One region of the Streptomyces sp. NPDC107546 genome, then DNA from elsewhere that is predicted to be linked to it. Evidence: riboswitches for the same ligand, from Rfam matches in the RefSeq annotation. Region 1 holds a riboswitch; the other holds the start of a gene.
The links. A riboswitch is a leader RNA that binds a small molecule or an ion and turns the genes downstream of it on or off. The one in region 1 is predicted to bind glycine.

Region 1 (10,271 bases):
TCTTCGGCTACAACTCCGGCGGACGCCCGAACGAGGACCGGTCGCTGGTGCGTGACCCGGTCCTCGTCGTGGTGCCGAACGGTTCTAGGATCCTCACCGACGACACCTACACCGCGTTCGCCACCCAGGAGGGGATCATCTTCCCCGACCCCGAGGACGCCCTGAACGCCATGGCGGCCGACAAGAGCGGACTGGGAACGTATGTGACCTCCGTGCGGCCGGTCGGGCAGAGCGCCGCACTGCGGCTGAGGGACGCCGTCAACGGCCTCCGACTGCGGCTCTTCAGCCTCGTCGCAGGCGTGGCCGTGCTGCTCGCCACCGGTGTCGGCGTCTGTTTCATCCACGCGCGCAAGCACGCGCAGGCAGTTTTCGCGCAACACATCAGCGGTTGGAGATTCGCCGCAACCCACCGTTTCATCCTCGCGGTGGAAGCCGTCCTCGCGGCATTCATCGCCTGGTGGGTTCCTATCCAGGTCTGGCAACAGCACCAGGAAATCAAGGAGTTCACCTCCCGCGGCATCCCCGCTCCCTTCCCGCCCCTCCAGATCACCGCATCGGACCTCGGTGTCATTGCCGGGCTGGTCATCACCGAAGTCTGTGTCGTGCTTCTCGCTCTCGCAGTGTTCCACCGGCGCATCGTGACAGAGGGGGCTGCCGAGAGGTGAGCCGGCACAGACGCATTCCCCCCACTCAGCAGGAGCACTCAGGAGCGTTGTCGTGATCGATATTGTCAAGCTGTCGAAGACCTTCGGCACCCGCACTCTGTGGTCCGATGTCACCGCCACCGTGAGCCGCGGCGAGATGCTCGCCCTGGTCGGCCCCAGTGGATCGGGGAAGTCCACCCTCCTCAACTGCATCGGCCTTCTGGACAAGCCGAGCGCCGGGACGATCCGTCATGAGGGAAAGGACATAACCCGTTTCGGCCGGGGCGAGATCCGCCGGTTCCGTCGAGATGTTCTCGGTTACCTCTTCCAGAGCTATGCCCTGATCGAGAATGCCACCGTCGCGGCCAATCTGGAGGTTGCCGTCAAGCCGCAGCGGACCCTGCGGGGCAATGCCGGTACGACCATCGCCGAGGCCCTGGAGCGCGTTGGCCTGGCGGGACGGGAGAAGGAGAAGATCCACCACCTCAGTGGCGGAGAACAACAGCGTGTGGCGCTCGCCCGGCTCATGGTCAAGAAACCGGCGCTCGTGCTCGCCGACGAGCCGACCGGAGCCCTCGACCATGCCAACACCACAGTGGTCATCGACATCCTCCGGGAGTTGAGCGCTGACGGATGCGCCGTTGTCATCGCCACCCACGACGACTACGTGCGCGACCGATGCGACGCCGTCTTCTCGGTCCACGAGAGTTCCGTTGTCGCTTGAGCGGCGACCCCGGCCGTCGATCACACATCCGCCGGGCGTTTCGGCTACGGCGCCATGCTCTCGCACTGGCCTGTGTGCCAGAGAAAAACCGGACATGTACCGAAAGCAAGTGAAGGTCGCCTCTCCTGCGAGTCGAACAGCCTCTGCGGACTCCTCCGCCGTCGCTTCACCGCCCCGTCGGGCGGCCTTTGTCATAGCCGTCACGCTCACGGTGGCCGCGGCGCTGCAACAGCTTCTGATCATCATCGGGTTGGGGGGCCGGCTGCCCGGGTGGCAACCCTGGCCGTACCTGCTCGGAGCTGCTCCCGCTTGGCTGCTGTGCCGTCCCCGCTGGGCAAAGGCCGATGTACCGGCCCCTGTACAGAGGGCACTGGCCCTGCTGCGGCGTGTGCCGGCCGAGGTGTACGCCGTGGGCGTACTGCTCCTGGCGTGCGGCGTCTGGGCGTGGTTGCAGGACGACGAGCCTCACTTCGCTCACGAGGAAGCCGTCTACGCCAACAAGGCCCGCTCCTGGCTGGACGGCACTCCTGACGCGGGCTGGGGCCTCTACCGCCCGATCGGGCTTCCGGCTCTCGGCAGGCTCGCGCTCGCCGTACACGACGACGTCGGCGCCCTTCGCGTCGTCGCGCTGCTTCTGAGCCTGTTCACGCTCGCGGTCGTGTATCTCGTCGCCGCTCAGTGGATGTCGCGCCGCCGGGCCGTCGTGGTGATGCTCTTGCTGCTCAGCGGACTCGGTTTCCTCCGCCGGCTCCCTGAGTTCCTCAACGACATAGGCGCCACCGGGCTGTTGCTCATCGTGGTGTTCCTCCTGGTCCGGACGCAGGAGAAGAAGAACTCCCGGGCGCTGCTCCTGTTGCCGTTCGTCACACTGGCCGCCTTCTACCTGCGGTACGGAGTCGTCGGAAACCTGCTGGCGATAACTTTGGCCGCCGTCATCGCCTACGGGCCCCGTGCCTGGCTCGCCCAGGGGCGGCGCCTGGGTCTCGCGGCGGTGATCCTGGTACTCGGCCTCCTGCCGCACTTCGTCTACGCGACCCGAACCACCGGCTCACCGCTGGGAATCATCTTCTGGGCGACCGACCAGGCCGAACGCAGATTCATAGGCGACGGTCTCGTCTACTACGTCGCGATCTTCCCCTACCGCCTGGCCGGTGACTTGGGAGCCGTCGTCATGGCCGCGGGGCTCGTGGCGATGGCAGGGGCGGTACGACGACTGTGGCGTGCCCGTCGTGCGCATGGCGGGGAACTGCGTGCACATGACCGGCGAACCGCGTTTCTGGGCATGTCCGCCGTTCTGATCTGCGTCGTCCTGGGAATCGCCACGGACGGAGAGCCCCGGTTCATATACCTCTCGGTTGTGCTTCTCACCGTTTTGGGGGTCTCCGAGACGGCGGACCGGGTCGGCCACTGGGCGTCAGGAGTTCTTGCGGCCATCGCGGCCCTGACCGCGGTGACGGTGCTCGGAACCGCTCAAGTCGTCGCCCACGGCGCGATGCCCGGCCCGGAACGACTCGGTGCCTCCACCGTGCCCGTAGCCCGGCAGCTCGCCTCCGACGAGCCCTGTCTCCTGGTCACCGGATACGAGCCCGAGATGGGTTGGTACTCCGGGTGCGACGCGGTCACATACAGCCAGTACCGTCGGATGAAACCGCCCCCCCACACAAGAGTCAGCCTTGTGCTCTTCGAACGAGGTCGCTTGCAACCTGGCCCGGCGGCCCTGAAGCAGCTCATCGCCGGGCGGGCAACCACAACGCGGAAGATCCCCACCCGGGGAGCGGTCGGCGACGCGACGGTGGTCACCCTGCACTGAGACCCGGCCGAGCGACCCGACCACCCCGTGGCGCAGACGGCCGTGTGTCCCCTCAGGACCGGGGGCCGCTCCCGGCGGCCGCGACGTGCAAGGCCGGGGCCTGTTCCCTCAGCACTCGATGATGTTGACGGCCAGCCCGCCCCGCGCCGTCTCCTTGTACTTGACGCTCATGTCCGCACCGGTCTCCTTCATCGTCTTGATGACCTTGTCGAGGGAGACCTTGTGCGAGCCGTCGCCGCGCATCGCCATCCGTGCCGCCGTGACCGCCTTCACCGCGGCCATGCCGTTGCGTTCGATGCACGGGATCTGGACGAGGCCACCGACCGGGTCGCAGGTCAGGCCGAGGTTGTGCTCCATGCCGATCTCGGCCGCGTTCTCCACCTGCTCGGGGGTGCCGCCCAGCACCTCCGCCAGCGCGCCCGCCGCCATGGAGCAGGCCGAGCCGACCTCGCCCTGGCAGCCGACCTCCGCGCCGGAGATGGACGCGTTCTCCTTGAAGAGCATGCCGATCGCTCCCGCGGCGAGCAGGAAACGCACGACCCCGTCCTCGTCCGCGCCGGGTACGAAGTTGATGTAGTAGTGCAGGACCGCCGGGATGATGCCCGCGGCACCGTTCGTGGGAGCGGTCACGACCCGGCCGCCGGCCGCGTTCTCCTCGTTGACCGCCATCGCGTAGAGCGTGATCCACTCCATCGCGTGGGCCGTCGCGTCGCCCTCGGCGCGCAGCTGGCGCGCGGTGACGGCCGCCCGGCGGCGCACCTTCAGACCGCCGGGCAGGATGCCTTCCCGGGACATCCCCCGCGCCACGCAACGCTGCATGACCCGCCAGATGTCCAGCAGCCCGGAGCGGATCTCCTCCTCCGAACGCCACGCCCGCTCGTTCTCCAGCATCAGCGAGGAGATCGACAGGCCCGTCTCCTTCGTCAGCCGCAGCAGCTCGTCGCCCGTGCGGAAGGGGTACTTCAGGACCGTGTCGTCGAGCTTGATGCGGTCGGCGCCCACCGCCTCCTCGTCCACGACGAAGCCGCCGCCGACCGAGTAGTACGTCTTGGAGAGCAGCTCCTTGCCGTCGGCGTCGTACGCCCGGACCGTCATGCCGTTGGCGTGGTACGGCAGCGCCTTGCGGCGGTGCAGGATCAGGTCGTCGTCGAAGGAGAACGGGATCTCGTGTTCGCCGAGGAGCTTCAGACGGCCCTCCGCCTTGATCGCCTCGACCCGCTGGTCGGCCGTCTCGACGTCCACCGTGCGCGGGGAGGCGCCTTCCAGGCCGAGCAGGACCGCCTTCGGGGTGCCGTGACCGTGGCCGGTCGCGCCGAGGGAGCCGTACAGCTCGCAGCGCAGGGACGCCACCGACGCCAGCAGGTCCTCGTTGCCCAGCCGGCGGGCGAACATGCGGGCCGCGCGCATCGGGCCGACCGTGTGGGAGCTGGACGGGCCGATGCCGATCGAGAACAGGTCGAAGACCGAGACGGCCACGGGTGACTCCTCACTACGGGGGGTGGTGCCAGAAGGGGTGGTGCGGGGGTGCGGGCACCGCGCACGCCGGTACTCCCAGTGTGCGCGGTGCCCCGCACAAGGTGACTTACTTGTTCAGACCCGGGTACAGCGGGTGCTTCTCGGCCAGGGCCTTGACCCGGGCCTTGAGCCCCTCGGCGTCGTAGGACGGCTTCAGCGTCTCGGCGATGACGTCCGCGACCTCCGCGAAGTCCTCGGCCGTGAAGCCGCGGGTCGCCAGGGCCGGCGTGCCGATGCGCAGGCCCGAGGTGACCATCGGCGGGCGCGGGTCGTTCGGGACCGCGTTGCGGTTGACCGTGATGCCGACCTCGTGCAGGCGGTCCTCGGCCTGCTGCCCGTCCAGCTCCGAGTCGCGCAGGTCGACCAGGACCAGGTGCACGTCCGTGCCGCCGGTCAGGACGTTCACGCCGGCCTCGCGCGCGTCGGCGGCCGTCAGCCGCTCGGCGAGGATCTTCGCGCCCTCGACCGTACGGCGCTGGCGCTCGCGGAACTCCTCCGTCGCGGCGACCTTGAAGGACACCGCCTTGGCCGCGATCACATGCTCCAGGGGGCCGCCCTGGAAGCCCGGGAAGACGGACGAGTTCAGCTTCTTCGCGAACTCCTTCTTGGCGAGGATGATGCCGCCGCGGGGACCGCCCAGCGTCTTGTGGGTGGTGGAGGTGACGACATCGGCGTACTGCACCGGGTTCGGGTGCAGGCCCGCCGCGACCAGACCGGCGAAGTGCGCCATGTCCACCCACAGGTGGGCCTCGACCTCGTCCGCGATCCGGCGGAACTCGGCGAAGTCCAGCTGCCGCGGGTACGCCGACCAGCCGGCGATGATCACCTTCGGGCGGTGCTCCTTGGCGAGCCGCTCGACCTCGGCCATGTCGACCAGGCCGGTGGCGTCCACGTGGTAGGCGACCACGTCGAACTGCTTGCCCGAGAAGTTCAGCCGCATCCCGTGGGTCAGGTGGCCGCCGTGCGCGAGGTCGAGTCCGAGGATGGTGTCGCCGGGCTGGGCCAGCGCGAACAGGGCGGCCTGGTTGGCGGAGGCGCCGGAGTGGGGCTGCACATTGGCGTACTCCGCGCCGAACAGCTCCTTGATCCGGTCGATGGCGATCTGCTCGGTGACGTCGACGTGCTCGCAGCCGCCGTAGTAGCGGCGGCCGGGGTAGCCCTCGGCGTACTTGTTGGTGAGCACCGAGCCCTGCGCCTCCATGACCGCCAGCGGGGCGAAGTTCTCGGAGGCGATCATCTCGAGGGTGGACTGCTGGCGGTGCAGCTCGGCGTCGACCGCTGCGGCGACCTCCGGGTCGAGCTCGTGCAGGGACGTGTTCAGAAGGGTCATCTGCGGGTGCGCTCCTCAGCCGGCGATGTGGGCGTCGTACTCGTCGGCGGACAGCAGGTCGGCCGGCTCCTCGGACACGCGTACCTTGAAGAGCCAGCCGCCCTCGAAGGGCTCGGAGTTCACCAGCGACGGGTCGTTGACCACGTCCTCGTTGACCTCCGTGATCTCGCCGGTGACCGGGGAGTACAGGTCGCTGACCGACTTGGTCGACTCCAGCTCGCCGCAGGTATCGCCTGCGGTCACCGTGTCACCGACCTCTGGGAGCTGGACGAAGACGACATCGCCGAGCGCGTTCGCCGCGTGCTCCGTGATGCCGACCGTCGCGACGCCGTCCTCGGCGTCCGACAGCCACTCGTGCTCCTTGCTGTAGCGCAGCTGCTGGGGGTTGCTCATGACCTGAATTCTCCTGTACGCGGGGGAGTGGTGGGGAAGGGAGTACTGCTGCAGACGTGCGTGAGCACGGCGGAGGTGCGCGGGATCACGTCCCCCGTCCGCCGAGTGCCTACTTCTGGCGCTTGTAGAACGGCAGTGCCACGACCTCGTGCGGCTCGTGGCTGCCCCGGATGTCCACCCCGACCCCGGGGGTGCCCGGCGCGGAGTGCGCGGCGTCGACGTACGCCATCGCGATCGGCCTGCCCAGCGTGGGGGAGGGGGCCCCGGAGGTGACCCCGCCGATCACCTCGCCGCCCGCGACGACCGGGTACCCGGCCCGCGGCACGCGGCGGCCCTCGGCGACCAGGCCGACGAGGACGCGCGGCGGGTTCTCCTGCGCACGGGAGGCGGCATCCTCCAGCGCGGCACGCCCCACGAAGTCGCCCTCCTTCTCGAACTTCACCACCCGGCCGAGCCCGGCGTCGAAGGGCGTCAGCGAAGTGGTCAGCTCGTGCCCGTACAGCGGCATGCCCGCCTCCAGGCGCAGCGTGTCCCGGCAGGAGAGCCCGCAGGGGGCCAGACCGACGGGGGCGCCCGCCTCGGTCAGCGCCTGCCACAGCTTCTCGGCGTGCTCGGGCGCGACGAACAACTCGAAGCCGTCCTCGCCCGTGTAGCCGGTGCGCGCGATGAGGGCGGGAACGCCCGCCACCGTGCCGGGCAGGCCGGCGTAGTACTTCAGGCCGTCGAGATCGGCGTCGGTGAGGGACCGCAGGATGCCGGGGGACTCGGGGCCCTGGACGGCGATCAGCGCATACGCGTCCCGGTCGTCGCGCACCGCGGCGGCGAAGCCCGCGGCACGCTCGGTCAGCGCGTCGAGGACCACCTGGGCGTTGGAGGCGTTGGCGACGACCATGTACTCGTTCTCGGCCAGCCGGTAGACGATCAGGTCGTCCAGGATGCCGCCGTCCTCCTGGCAGATCATGGTGTAGCGGGCGCGGCCCACGCGGACGGAGGCGATGTCGCCGATCAGCGCGTGGTTGAGGAACCGGTCCGCCTCGGGCCCGGTCACCGTGATCTCACCCATGTGCGAGAGGTCGAACAGCCCCGCCCTGGTACGGACGGCGACGTGCTCGTCGCGCTCGGAGCCGTACCTGAGGGGCATGTCCCAGCCGGCGAAGTCGGTCATCGTCGCGCCGAGCGAACGATGCAGGGCATCGAGCGCGGTGCGGCGCAGGGGGCTACTGCTCATCGGTTGTGCTCCCAGGGCGTGGGTCCCCGCGCGCGAGCGAATGCGAGCGTGGGGAAGGGCGAGGTCGGTCCTCCCCATCTGTCATCGGAACCTGAGAGGTTCGCCATGAACGCCCGCACGGCGGGTCGTCACGGCTTGCACCTTGGGTGGAGCCACCGAGAAGCGGCCCGCTTTCCAGATGTGCCTCGCCCGCGCGGTATCGGGGCCTGAGAGATTCAAGGGAGGGACTTGCTCCTTCGGCGCCCGGGCCCACGTACGTACCCCGTACGTCCCCGGAACTCTCCCGCGCGGATTCAAGCGGCCGGTATGCAGTTGGCGCGCACATCATTGCACGCCTCGCCCGGTCGTGGCAGGCCGCGTGGGCAACCGGCCCGGGGCCGCCTCCGCGACCGGCTTCCGGGCGCATCTGTGACCGGGTTGTGGCAGTAGGCGAACGCCATCGGGAGAAACCGTCCATTACCTTCTCTTTACACTCGGCGGGGATGGGACTTCCTGACCGCAAGGGAGGACGATCACGGTGGACAGGACGACGGCGTACGCCATGACCACGGGCATCGCGGTACCCCGGCAGCCCGGAGCCCCGGCCCGGGAGGCCGGCGCGCCGGTGCCGGAGCCGGTGGTCCGCGACCTGCGCGACCGAGGGGGCCACAGCCCGTACGGACTCACCTTCGGCGCCCGCGACCTCGTCGTGGTCACCGGCCTGCCCGGCAGCGGCAAGTCCACGCTCATGCGGCGCACGGTGCGCGGCGCCCGCGTCGACTCCCAGGACACCCGGGACCGCTGGGACGCCCGCCTGGCCCGCTTCCTGCCGTACGGGGTCTACCGCCCCCTGGTCCGCCTCGCGCACTACGCCGGCCTGCGCCGGGCCCTGCGCGCCGGCAGCGGAGTCGTCGTGCACGACTGCGGCACCCAGACCTGGGTGCGCACCTGGCTCGCCCGCGAGGCCCGGCGCCGCGGCGGCACGCTCCATCTGCTCCTGCTCGACGTCACTCCCGGCACGGCCCTGGACGGCCAGCGCGAGCGGGGCCGAGGGGTCACCCGTTACGCCTTCCTGCGTCACCGCCGCGCCATCCGCCATCTGCTGCGCGCCGTCGAGCGGGGCCGGCTCCCGGAGGGCTGTGGCTCGGCGGTCCTGCTCGACCGGGACGCGGCGGACGTGCTGCGCCGGATCGACTTCGCGGACCGGGCGGAAGGAGCGGAATGAATCGCGGTGCCCGCGCACCCGTTAGCCTTTTCGCCACACCAGTGGTACTCGGCAGGCGGTAGGCAGATGGACATCCCGGCGGACCTTCCCGCGGACTTCCCGGCACAGGCGCACCCCCATCCGCACGGCGGATGGCCGGGCAACGAGCTGGAGGAGGTGCTGTCCGCCTCGCTCGGCATCCCCTCGGCGGGCGGCCGGATCGTCGAGGTGCTCGGGCGCAGCTTCCTGTGGGTGCCGCTGCCGAACGGCGGCGGCCCGCACAGAGGCCCCCTCGACCTGCCCACGCTGGAGATCGAGGGTCAGGCGTACGTCCCGGTGTTCACCTCGGAGGAGCAGTTCCGCCATGCCGCCGGCGGCCACATGTCGTACACCATCGCGCCCGCCGCCGAGTTCGCCCGCGGGCTGCCCCCGCAGGTCGGCATCGCGGTCAACCCGGGCGGCGTGGTCGGCATACCCCTGCCTCCGGAGGCGGTGGCCGAGCTGTGCCGCGTGGGACGCACCCCGCTGGACGGCCCCACGACCGGCGGCCGCGTCCGCCTCTTCGAACCGGACTGGCAGGACGACCCGGTGGACTTCCTCGCCGCCGCGTCCGCCGAGTTCACGGCGACCGGCGTGGTCCTCACGGCACGTCGCTGCCTCGCCGCCGTCGAGACGGCGGACCCGGTGCTGTTCGTCGGCGTGGAGCTCTCCCAGTGGGAGGGCGACCTCCGCACCCTCCCCCTGGACGCCCTGGGCCGCGCCCTGGCCAAGGCCGCGGTCAAGTGGCCGGTCAACCTGGTCCTCCTGGACGTGGCCCAGGACCCGGTGGCCGACTGGATGAGGGAGAAGGTCCGGCCGTTCTACCAGCAGGGGTACTGAGCAGGGCGCCCGTCAGGGGGCGCCCTGAAAGGGGCGCGGGGAACTGCGCGACAAGCCACGACGAACCTGCACCCGTCCACTGGCGGCAAGCCCCGAGCTCCAGGGCCCACAGCCAGCGGCAGCCACTGCGCACCGGCTGTCAGCGGACCCGCCTAACCTGGTTTCATATGCGGAGCACATCGTCAGCGAAGGGGCGGTAAAGGTGAGCGGGGTGAGCGCCAGCGGCACCACGGCCGGCCAGGTCGAACACATGCTGCGCCAGGTGACGCCCGGGCGCTACGACGCCTACGAGGCGCTCCTGCGCGCGCTCGCGACCCCGTCCACCGGCAGGGTCTGGATGCTGTTGTGGCACGGCCAGGCAGGCTCGCCCGACGCCCAGTACGCGACCATGGAAGTGGACGGCCACGGCTACGCGCCCTGCGTCACCTCCGCACAGGAGCTCTCGGCCAGCGGCTGGAGTCGCTCCTACGAGGTGATCGACGGCGCCGACGTGGCCCGCGCCCTCTACCCCGGACACTACGGCCTGTGGCTGAACCCGCATGCGCCGGGCGGTGGCGTCGGCATC
Region 2 (10,271 bases), on a different contig from region 1:
GCTGGCCACCAGGGCGGTGCCGGGGGTCCAGCCCAACTGGCCCAGCCGGCGCAGCAGATAACCGACGACGATGACCTCTTCGAGGACGGCGTTCTGCACCGCCGACAGGATCAGTACGGGGAACTTCCACCACACGTTCGGCAGCGCCTCGGGCACCACCGTCAGATTGGCGCCGAGCCCTCGGGCGGCCAGGTAGAAGGCGATGCCCGTGGAGCCGATCAGCGCCGCGACGGCCGCCCCGCGCCCGAGGTCCGGCCACGGCCTCCTCCGGTCGAAGCCGAGCGTGCGCAGCGACGCGCCCTCGCGCAGCAGGAAGTGCACGACCAGCGCGACCGGGACCAGCGCGGTGGCGATCCCGAAGAGCTGCCAGGCGAGATCGAGCCAGGGGCGGCCGGGCGCGGCCGAGGCGTTCATGGTGGCCGCCTGGTCCTTGAGCCCGCCGGGTTTGGTGACCGACCCGACAAAGCTGATCAGCGCGGAGACCCCGCTCGCCCCGAGCGAGAGGCCCAGCACCAGCAGCGTCTCGGCACGGAAAATCCGTCGCGTCGGTCCTTCCGCCGTAAAGGAATCGGCCACCGACCCTGCCTCCACCCGCACTCCGCCTCCAGTTGAGCGATCCCGCCTGGTCCCCATCTTCTGCCATACGGCTGTGTACGGGCACAGGGCTCAGCAGGGAGGGGCGCCTCGTCGGGGGAGACGGACGAAGGTGGCCGTGCGGCCGGTCAGCCCGGCCGCACGGGACTCCTCACCTCACGCCCGCCGGTTCCGGTAACCCGACCGGCCAGGTGTGGACCGGCTCTCCTGCGTGCATCAGCTCGCGGTACCGCACGGTCGTCGCGGCCAGCGCGGCGTCCCGGTCGAGCCCCCGCTCCAGGGCCCGGTGGAACATGGCGGCCTGCCAGCTGGCGCCGTTGACCCGCCGCCGGCACCGCTCCTCGATCACTCCGAGGTAGAAGTCCCGGTCGGCGGGTTCGACTCCCCATGCGTCCAGTCCCGCCTCGGCGAGCGGCAGCAGTTCGTCACGCACCAGGTCCACGGCCGCGACTTCGGTGGTCCCGCCGTACCGGCCGCGCTTCGGCCACTGCAGGCGTGCCTCGATGCCGTACCGGCAGGCCGCGTCGAAGTTGGCGGCGGCGGCCTCGAACGGCAGCCGCGTCCACACCGGCCGCGTTTCCTCGGCGAGGGCGCGGACCAGGCCGTAGTAGAACGCCGCGTTGGCGATCACATCGGTGACGGTGGGTCCCGCGGGCAGCACCCGGTTCTCCACCCGCAGATGCGGGACGCCGTCCGCGATGCCGTAGACGGGTCGGTTCCAGCGGTAGATGGTGCCGTTGTGCAGGACCAGTTCGGAGAGCTTCGGGACGCCTCCCTCGTCCAGGACGCGCAGGGGTTCCTCTTCGTCGCAGATCGGCAGCAGTGCCGGGAAATAGCGCAGGTTCTCCTCGAAGAGGTCAAGGGCCGAAGTGATCCAGCGCTCCCCGAACCAGGTGCGCGGCCGCACACCCTGCGCCTGGAGTTCCGGCGGCCGGGTGTCGGTGGACTGCTGGAACAGCGGCGGCCGGGACTCGCGCCACAGCTCACGTCCGAACAGGAACGGAGAGTTGGCACCGAGCGCGACCTGCACCGCCGCGACCGCCTGCGCCGCGTTCCAGAGGTCCGCGAAGCGGTTCGGGGTGACCTGGAGGTGCAGCTGGACCGAGGTGCAGGCGGCCTCTGGCGTGATGGACCGCGCGCTGCACTCGAGCCGTTCGACACCCTCGATGTCGAGCCGGAAGTCCTCGCCCCGCGCGGCCACGATCTGGTCGTTGAGCAGGGTGTAGCGGTCGACCGCGGAGAGGTTGGAGGAGACCAGGTCGTCGCGGTCGAGCGTCGGAAGAATGCCGATCATCAGGATCGAGGCATCCAGCTCGTTCGCTTTCCGGTCGGCATAGGCGAGCGAGATCCGCAGCTCCTCGGCAAGCCGGTCGAAAACCCGGCCGCCCAACCTGTGTGGAGCTATGTTGACCTCGAGGTTGAACATGGCGAGTTCTGTTTGGAAATCTCGGCTGGCAATCCTCTCCAGAACCTGGGCGTTCATCATTCTCGGAGTCCCGTCCTGCCCGACGAGATTCAACTCGATCTCCAGGCCCATCAGATTCTTGGGGCCATCGAACCGCTTCTCTTCCAGCAGTCGCGCGAGTCCCGTCAGGCACTGCCCCAGCTTGTCGCGGTAGTGCTGGCGATCGGACAGGTCGAACGGCCCTGCCACGACCTTCTCTCCCATCGAAGCGTCCCTCCTGAGATGGGCAGGCCGACGTTACGGCCGCTGCTGTCCCGGGTCACGGGGGATAATGCCCAGGCAACGCGATCGATAACGTCCCGGTGGCGACCGTCACCCGCTACGCTGGCGCCGGGCACATTCACGAGGCATGGAGCAGGACGCAGTTTCACGGTGCAACCGTGTCGTGAAAAACGCCGACGAGAATCAGCCGACCGCTACGGACAAGTATTCCGAGGTCGCCGCCCTGACGCCTGCGCAGGACCGGGACGAACCCCGCTTATCGCCGACCGGATATCACCTTGCCGACATAAGCGCGTCGTTCCGATGAAACAGCGCATGAACACGCGTCGTATAAACTTTGCGCACGGGGCAGAGAGTTGGCGCTCACGGTTCGGGCCCTGTCGTCAAAGCGCCGCCGTTCGTCCGGGCTCGGTTACCCCCATCCCTCCCTCTGACCCCGAGAGCTGACAGCGCCGTCCGCCCGCCCTACCACGCCCTCGCGCCCCCGTGCCTGTCGAATGAGAGGCGACCCACCATGCAGCTGCATGTCCCTTTGGCTCCCGCGCCCGCTCTCCGCTCCGTCCTCACGGCACTCGGTTCCCCCACCGCGGTCCGGGAGGCTCCCACCCCCTCCCTGCGCACGGCCCAGGGACCCGTGACCCCCGAACTTCCGCTGCCCGTCCATGTCCTGGACCGGATCACCCCGGCCGGCGCGTCGGCCACCCGGCTCGCCGGATGGCGATTCCTCATCCGCTCCGGAGGCCGCGCCGTGGCCGCCGCCGAGACCATGCTGACGCCCGACGGCTGGGCCTTCTCGCACTTCTTCGAGGGCCCGTACGTCGCCGCGACCGAGCGCGCCGTGCTCCAGGCGGAAACCTCGCTGAACGAGCCCTACCAGGCCCGGCTGCTGTCCGTGCCGGAGCTGTACATGCTCACCCTGTGGCTGCACGGCGACTGCACCGCCGACGGCGCGACGGGCCACCCGGCGGCGAACGACCTCCTGGTGCCGCTCGCCCCCGCGCCGCCCGGCATCGCGGCGCACCGCCCGCACCGCTTCGCCGACCTCCTGCCGATCCTGACCCACCGGGTCACCCGTACCCCGCTGCTCGGCCAGCCCGCATAGCCTCCGGGTCTCCTCTCACCGTGCCCCGCCGCCGGAGACGGCCGCGGGGCACGTCCCATGTTCGGCCATCGAACGCCTCCCACCGCCCTCGCTCGTTCGTGCCCGATCACGCTCTTACGAGGGGTGACATACGGGTCGGCCCATACGGACTAGCCCCTCCCGGCCACCACGAACCATCCGAAGTGACCGTGCGGTCGGGCTGAACCGTCCGGGCGGGGGACGCGTCATGAACCTGTGAGGAGCGGTGCTGCGAAATCCCTGCGGATCGACGCCCGTGGGGCAACACTGGGTTCCTGACCGACGTATCACCGACGGGGGGCGGCGATGAGCGACACGACGAGCCGCAGGACAGACACGACAGTCATCTCACACATACCGACAGAGCGAGAGATCCCCACCACCATGTGCCAGCACCAGCCACCGTGCCCGACCGCCCAATCCGCCGACCGGGAGTCCGCCCGACTCGTGGCGCACCACCCGGAGCAGGGATGGAGCCTGCTGTGCAACGGCGTGCTCCTGTTCGAGGACACCGGTGAGCTTCTGCCGGACGGCCAGATCATCGCCCCACACCGCCCGCTGGGCATCGACCAGGTGATGACAGCCGCCTGAGCGCGCACCAGGGCATCCGCTGCCCTGACACACGAGGGGCCGGCCGGAGACACACGCTCCGCACCGGCCCCGACGCATGTCCGAGGGTGATCACTCCTCGTAGGCGTCCAGCGGCGGGCAGGAGCAGACCAGGTTCCGGTCGCCGAAGGCCTGGTCGATGCGGCGCACCGGCGGCCAGTACTTGTCCGCGGCCGACACACCGGCCGGGAAGACGGCCTCCTCACGCGTGTAGGCGTGCTTCCACTCCCCACCCAGCGCCGCCGCCGTGTGCGGCGCGTTGCTCAGCGGGTTGTCCTCCGCCGGCCACTCGCCCGAGCCGACCTTCTCGATCTCCGCGCGGATGGCGATCATCGCGTCGCAGAACCGGTCCAGCTCGGCGAGGTCCTCCGACTCCGTGGGCTCGATCATCAGCGTGCCGGCCACCGGGAACGACATCGTCGGCGCGTGGAATCCGTAGTCGATGAGCCGCTTGGCGACGTCGTCCACGGTCACTCCGGTCGCCTTGGTCAGCGGCCGCAGGTCGATGATGCACTCGTGCGCGACCAGGCCGCCGGGGCCGGTGTAGAGGACCGGGTAGTGCGGCTCCAGACGCTTGGCGATGTAGTTGGCGGACAGCACGGCCACCTGCGTGGCGCGCTTGAGGCCCTCGCCGCCCATGAGCCGGACGTACGCCCAGGAGATCGGCAGAATGCCCGCGGAGCCCCAGGGGGCGGCCGAGATCGGGCCCACGCCCGTCTTCGGACCGGCCTCGGGCTGCAGCGGGTGGTTCGGCAGATACGGCGCCAGGTGCTCGCGGACCGCCACGGGGCCGACACCCGGACCACCGCCGCCGTGCGGGATGCAGAACGTCTTGTGCAGGTTCAGGTGCGAGACGTCGCCACCGAAGTGGCCCGGCTTGGCGAGGCCCACCAGCGCGTTGAGGTTGGCGCCGTCGACGTAGACCTGCCCGCCCGCCTCGTGCACGGCCGCGCAGATGTCGGCGACGTGCTCCTCGAACACGCCGTGCGTGGACGGGTACGTGATCATCAGCACCGACAGCTCGTCGCGGTACTGCTCGATCTTGGCCCGCAGGTCCTCGACGTCGATCTCGCCGTCCTCGGCGGTCTTCACCACGACGACCTTCATCCCGGCCATCACGGCGCTGGCGGCGTTGGTGCCGTGCGCGGAGGACGGGATGAGGCAGACGGTGCGCTGCTCGTCACCGTTGGCGCGGTGGTAGCCGCGCACGGCCAGCAGACCCGCCAGCTCGCCCTGGGAGCCGGCGTTGGGCTGGAGGGAGACCTTGTCGTAGCCGGTGACCTCGGCGAGACGCTCCTCCAGCTCGTGGATGAGCGTGAGGTAGCCCCGGGCCTGCTCGGCGGGCGCGAACGGGTGCAGCTGACCGAACTCGGGCCAGGTGACCGGCTCCATCTCGGTGGTCGCGTTGAGCTTCATGGTGCAGGAGCCCAGCGGGATCATGCCGCGGTCGAGCGCGTAGTCACGGTCGGCCAGCCTGCGCAGGTAGCGCAGCATCGCGGTCTCGGAGCGGTGCTGGTGGAAGACCGGGTGGGCGAGGTAGTCGTCGCTGCGCAGCAGGGCCTGCGGGAGCGCGTCCTCGATGGTGGCGTCCAGCCCGTCGATGTCGCCCCCGACGCCGAACGCGGTCCACACCGCGCGCAGCTGGGCCCGCCCGGTGGTCTCGTCGCAGGCGGCCGAGACGTGGTCGGCGTCGACGAGGCGCAGGTTGACGCCGTTCTCCCGGGCGGCGGCGACGACGTCGGCGGCCCGCCCCGGAACCCGGGCGGTGACGGTGTCGAAGTAGGCGCCGTGGACGACCTCGACCCCGCCGGCCGTCAGGCCCGCGGCGAGGACCGCGGTGTACCGGTGGGTGCGCCGGGCGATGTTCTTGAGGCCCTCGGGCCCGTGGTAGACGGCGTACATCCCGGCCATCACGGCGAGCAGCACCTGGGCGGTGCAGATGTTGCTGGTCGCCTTCTCGCGGCGGATGTGCTGTTCGCGTGTCTGCAGGGCGAGCCGGTACGCCTTGTGGCCGTCGGCGTCCACGGAGACTCCCACGAGCCGGCCGGGCAGGCTGCGGGCGAACTTCTCCTGCACCGCCATGTAGCCCGCGTGCGGGCCGCCGAAGCCCATCGGGACGCCGAAGCGCTGGGTGGTCCCGACGGCGATGTCGGCGCCGAGCTCGCCGGGCGACTTCAGCAGGGTCAGCGCGAGCAGGTCGGCGGCGACGGTGACGAGGGCGCCCAGCTGGTGGGCCTGGTCGATGAGGGGCTTGATGTCGCGTACGGCACCGGAGGCGCCCGGGTACTGGATCAGTACGCCGTTGATCTCCCGCTCGGCGACCTCGGCCGGGATGCCGGCGCTGAGGTCGGCGACGACGACCTCGACACCGGTGGGCTCGGCGCGGGTCTGGATCACGGCGATGGTCTGCGGCAGCGCGTCCGTGTCGACCAGGAACAGGCCCTTCTTGTTCTTGCCCATGCGCCGGGACAGGGCCATGGCCTCGGCGGCGGCGGTGCCCTCGTCGAGCAGGGAGGCGCCGGAGGTCGGCAGGCCGGTGAGGTCGGCGACCATGGTCTGGAAGTTGAGCAGGGCCTCCAGCCGACCCTGGGAGATCTCCGGCTGGTAGGGCGTGTACGCGGTGTACCAGGCGGGGTTCTCCATCACGTTCCGCAGGATCACCGGGGGCGTGAAGGTCCCGTAGTAGCCGAGCCCGATCATGGAGTCCAGGACCTGGTTGCGGTCGGCGAGGGAGCGCAGCTCGGCCAGCACCTCCGCCTCGGTGCGCGCGCCCGGCAGGTCCAGGGCGTCGGCGTTCTTGATGACATCGGGTACCGCGGCGGCGGTGAGCTCGTCGAGCGAGCCGTAGCCGACCTGCGCGAGCATCTTGGCCCGCGCCTCCTGGTCGGGCCCGATGTGGCGGTGCTCGAACGGAGTGCCCTGTTCGAGCTCGGAGAGCGGAATGCGCTGGGCGGTCATTGCGGAGGCCTCCTGGTCTGACGCGACCTTCGAGGGGCACCACGGCGCGGGTACCCCGACGGCCTCCCCCTCTGTCATCTCGACCTGAGAGCTTCACCGGTCCGCCCGAAGGCTCGCCGGCTTTCACCGTCGGTGAGAGCGGAAGCCGTCGACACCCGCCCTGCTTTCCAGAGTGACCTCGTCCGTGCGGTACCTGGGCCTGAGAGATTCCGGGGAGGATTTGCTCCTTCGGCGCCTCCGGATCGCTCCGGAGGACTCTCCCGCACGGGGTCAACGGCCGCTTGCCAGACTACCAGCGAGGACGAGTCGGCAGCCTGCGCGGGAATCTTCAAGTGGCCGCCTTCCCGAATGTGCTCTTTCGTAGTGCTTACGGATGGGTTGCGACCAGTTGGAGGGACCGTGCAGACCGACATCGATCCGCGGAATCTGATCGGCCGCAAGGCGTTCGACCGCAATGGCCACAAGATCGGCACGATCGACGAGGTGTACCTCGACGACGCCACGGGTGTACCGGAGTGGGCGGCCATACGGACCGGCCTGTTCGGCAGGGACGCGTTCGTCCCCCTGGAACCCAGCGAGCTGGTCGAGGGCGCACTGTACGTCCCCTTCGAACGCGCCCTGATCAAGGAGGCCCCCGACTTCGGCGTCGGCCGCCACCTGTCGCCCGAACAGGAACTGCAGCTCTACCACCACTACGGCCTGGACGTCTCGGCACCGCCGCCGCCGGACCGTGACTTCGGCCGCTTGGCGGGGTCGGACGAGGCCTGACGGGTCGGGGGGCGGACTGCCGTGCCTGCTCACCGGTGTCAGACGCCCGTGCCCGTGGAGGCCGGGCGCCCCGCGATCTCGGGGACGTCGGGTACAAGGGGCAGCGGGTCCGCCGGCTCCAGTTGAGGGTCGTCGACGCTGAACGTGCGGACCCGGCCCGGCTCCGACTGCGGTGTCTCGAACCGTACGGTCACCCTCCCCAGCCCGCTGCCCTGCACCCATCCCGGCCCGTACTCGGCATGACGGACGTCGTGCCCGGCGAGCCAGATCCGCTCCGGTGACGCCGCCGGCTCTTCGACGAGGGGCTCCTCCGCCTCCGGTCGCTCGTCCGTCGTGGCCTCCCCCGCCGCCAGGTGGGCCTGCGCGAAGAGGTCCTCCTGTGTGTAGTCGGCAAGTCCGCTGACTCCGACCCCCAGCAGCCGTACCCCGCCGGTCGTGTCCACGGGCTCCAGCAGCCGCGCCGCCGCCTCCCGCACCACCGCGGGATCGTCCGTGGGCCCCCTCAGGGTCTCGGACCTGGTCAGGGTGGAGAAGTCGTACCTCCGCACCTTCAGCACGATGGTCCGCCCCGACAACCCGGCGTCCCGGAGCCTGCGCACACACCGGTCCGCCAGCCGCTGCACCTCCAGGCCGATCCGCAGCCGGTCGTGGATGTCGACGTCGTAGGTGTCCTCGACGGATACCGACTTGGCCTCCCGCTCGGCGACCACCGGCCGCTCGTCGTGCGCCAGCGCCATCGCGTACAGCGCCTGCCCGTGCGCCTTGCCGAGCAGCCGTACGAGCTCGTCCTCGCCCGCCTCGGCGATCTCGTCGATCGTGGTGATCCCGGCCCGCCGCAGGTGGTCACCGGTCGCCGGGCCGACCCCCGGCAGCGTGCGCACCGGCATCGGACCGAGCAGCGCGCGCTCGGTACCCGGCCGGATCAGTACCAGGCCGTCCGGCTTGGCCTGCTCCGAGGCGATCTTGGCGAGCATCTTGGAGGCGGCGAGCCCCACGGACCCCGTCAGCCCGGTGACGGCCCGGATGTCCACGCGCAGCTTCACGCCCACCAGCCGCGCCGACTCCTCGTCCCAGGCTGCTCCCCCGGCCTCCAGGTCCACGAACGCCTCGTCCAGGCTCAACGGCTCCACCAGCGGCGACAGGCCACGCAGCAGGGTCATCACCTGCTCGCTGATCCTGCGGTAGATCCCGAAGCGCGGCACCAGATACGCGGCGTTCGGCGCGAGCCGGCGTGCCTGGGCCATGGGCATCGCCGAGTGCACCCCGAAGACCCGCGCCTCGTACGACGCCGTGGCCACCACTCCGCGCGGCCCCAGCCCGCCCACGATCACGGCCTTCCCGCGCAGGCTCGGCTTGGCCGCCTGCTCCACCGAGGCGTAGAAGGCATCCATGTCGAGGTGCAGGATGGTCGGCGCGGTTCTCACATCTCCGATGCTGCCCTACGCCACTGACAATGCGGCTGTGCCGCGGCCCGCCTCTCAGACGGCCCGGTTGCGCCGCCGCGCCAGCTCGTCCGCCGGGTTGGGGCCCACGATGGTCTCACCCGTGTCGACACGTTCACCGTGCAGCTGCGACAGCGCGTTCTCCACGTCCCGCCACACGACGCCCACGGCGATGCCGAAGATGCCCTGACCGCCCTGGAGCAGGGCGTGAACCTCGTCCGGGGACGTGCACTCGTAGACCGTCGCGCCGTCGCTCATCAGCGTCATCCGCTCCAGGTCGCGAAAACCTCGCTCCCGGAGGTGCTGGACCGCGGTACGGATGTTCTGCAGGGACACTCCGGTGTCGAGGAAACGCTTGACGATCTTCAGGACGACGACATCGCGGAAGCTGTACAGCCGCTGTGTCCCCGACCCGTAGGCGGGGCGCACGCTCGGTTCGACCAGACCGGTCCTGGCCCAGTAGTCCAGCTGCCGGTAGGTGATGCCCGCGGCGGCGCACGCGGTGGGGCCGCGATAGCCGATGTCCTCGGAAGCCGCCCCTGAGCCGCCCGGCACGGGTGTCGGCCGCTGAGGGGCGGAGCCGGCCGCGTTGCCGTGAAGCCGGTACGGACCGCTCTCCCCCAGACTGCGTCCAGGGGCACCCCCAGCCGTACCGCCGCCGCTGCTTCTCACGCCGACCTCCGTCCTTGACCTGCCTTCTCGACGGTAGGCAGTCACCACGGGTGCGTCAACGATCGCCACACTCGGCACGCCGAGTGATAATCACCCTAGGAGTGGTTTCCCGTGCCCTCCCGCGGGGAAAGGCTAGCCGAATGCTCCCGCGGCCCTCGAGGGCGGCGGGTGCCTGCCCCTCTGTCACACCGCCCGACGGCCGCCCACGGCGGCGAGACCCGTCCGGCCCCCGGCACACACGGCTTCGTGCCCTGGGCCATCCCCCTTCAACGCAGTGCGCAAGCCCACACCGCGGTCGGCGCGCTCGAGCCCGCGCCCGGCAAAGGGACGCCCCAGACACACGGGCAAGCCGCGGAGACCGCGTCACCCGCCGGTCCAACCCTCCGGAGGGACCCTCACTGGCTGCTGGTCCCGAAGTCCT

Region 2: linked by a shared signal. The riboswitch ahead of gcvP (aminomethyl-transferring glycine dehydrogenase) and the one ahead of gcvT (glycine cleavage system aminomethyltransferase GcvT) in region 1 are both predicted to bind glycine.

The regions. Positions count from the first base shown of each region.
Region 1 is NZ_JBVKBA010000026.1:34,705-44,975, forward strand. Features, by position in the region: gene ACZ7L1_RS29750 (bacteriocin-associated integral membrane family protein) at 1-665, shown strand, start outside; gene ACZ7L1_RS29755 (ABC transporter ATP-binding protein) at 718-1,368, shown strand; gene ACZ7L1_RS29760 (glycosyltransferase family 39 protein) at 1,778-3,178, shown strand; gene ACZ7L1_RS29765 (L-serine ammonia-lyase) at 3,287-4,654, opposite strand; gene glyA (serine hydroxymethyltransferase) at 4,761-6,023, opposite strand; gene gcvH (glycine cleavage system protein GcvH) at 6,039-6,416, opposite strand; gene gcvT (glycine cleavage system aminomethyltransferase GcvT) at 6,526-7,644, opposite strand; glycine riboswitch at 7,713-7,828, opposite strand; glycine riboswitch at 7,829-7,940, opposite strand; gene ACZ7L1_RS29785 (AAA family ATPase) at 8,156-8,848, shown strand; gene ACZ7L1_RS29790 (enhanced serine sensitivity protein SseB) at 8,915-9,706, shown strand; gene ACZ7L1_RS29795 (enhanced serine sensitivity protein SseB C-terminal domain-containing protein) at 9,918-10,271, shown strand, end outside.
Region 2 is NZ_JBVKBA010000056.1:7,797-18,067, forward strand. Features, by position in the region: gene ACZ7L1_RS37355 (CPBP family intramembrane glutamic endopeptidase) at 1-597, opposite strand, end outside; gene ACZ7L1_RS37360 (glutamate-cysteine ligase family protein) at 746-2,263, opposite strand; gene ACZ7L1_RS37365 (hypothetical protein) at 2,796-3,383, shown strand; gene ACZ7L1_RS37370 (DUF5999 family protein) at 3,786-3,992, shown strand; gene gcvP (aminomethyl-transferring glycine dehydrogenase) at 4,083-6,968, opposite strand; glycine riboswitch at 7,146-7,241, opposite strand; gene ACZ7L1_RS37380 (PRC-barrel domain-containing protein) at 7,368-7,736, shown strand; gene ACZ7L1_RS37385 (DNA polymerase IV) at 7,775-9,160, opposite strand; gene ACZ7L1_RS37390 (MerR family transcriptional regulator) at 9,215-9,850, opposite strand; gene ACZ7L1_RS37395 (bifunctional nuclease family protein) at 10,246-10,271, opposite strand, start outside.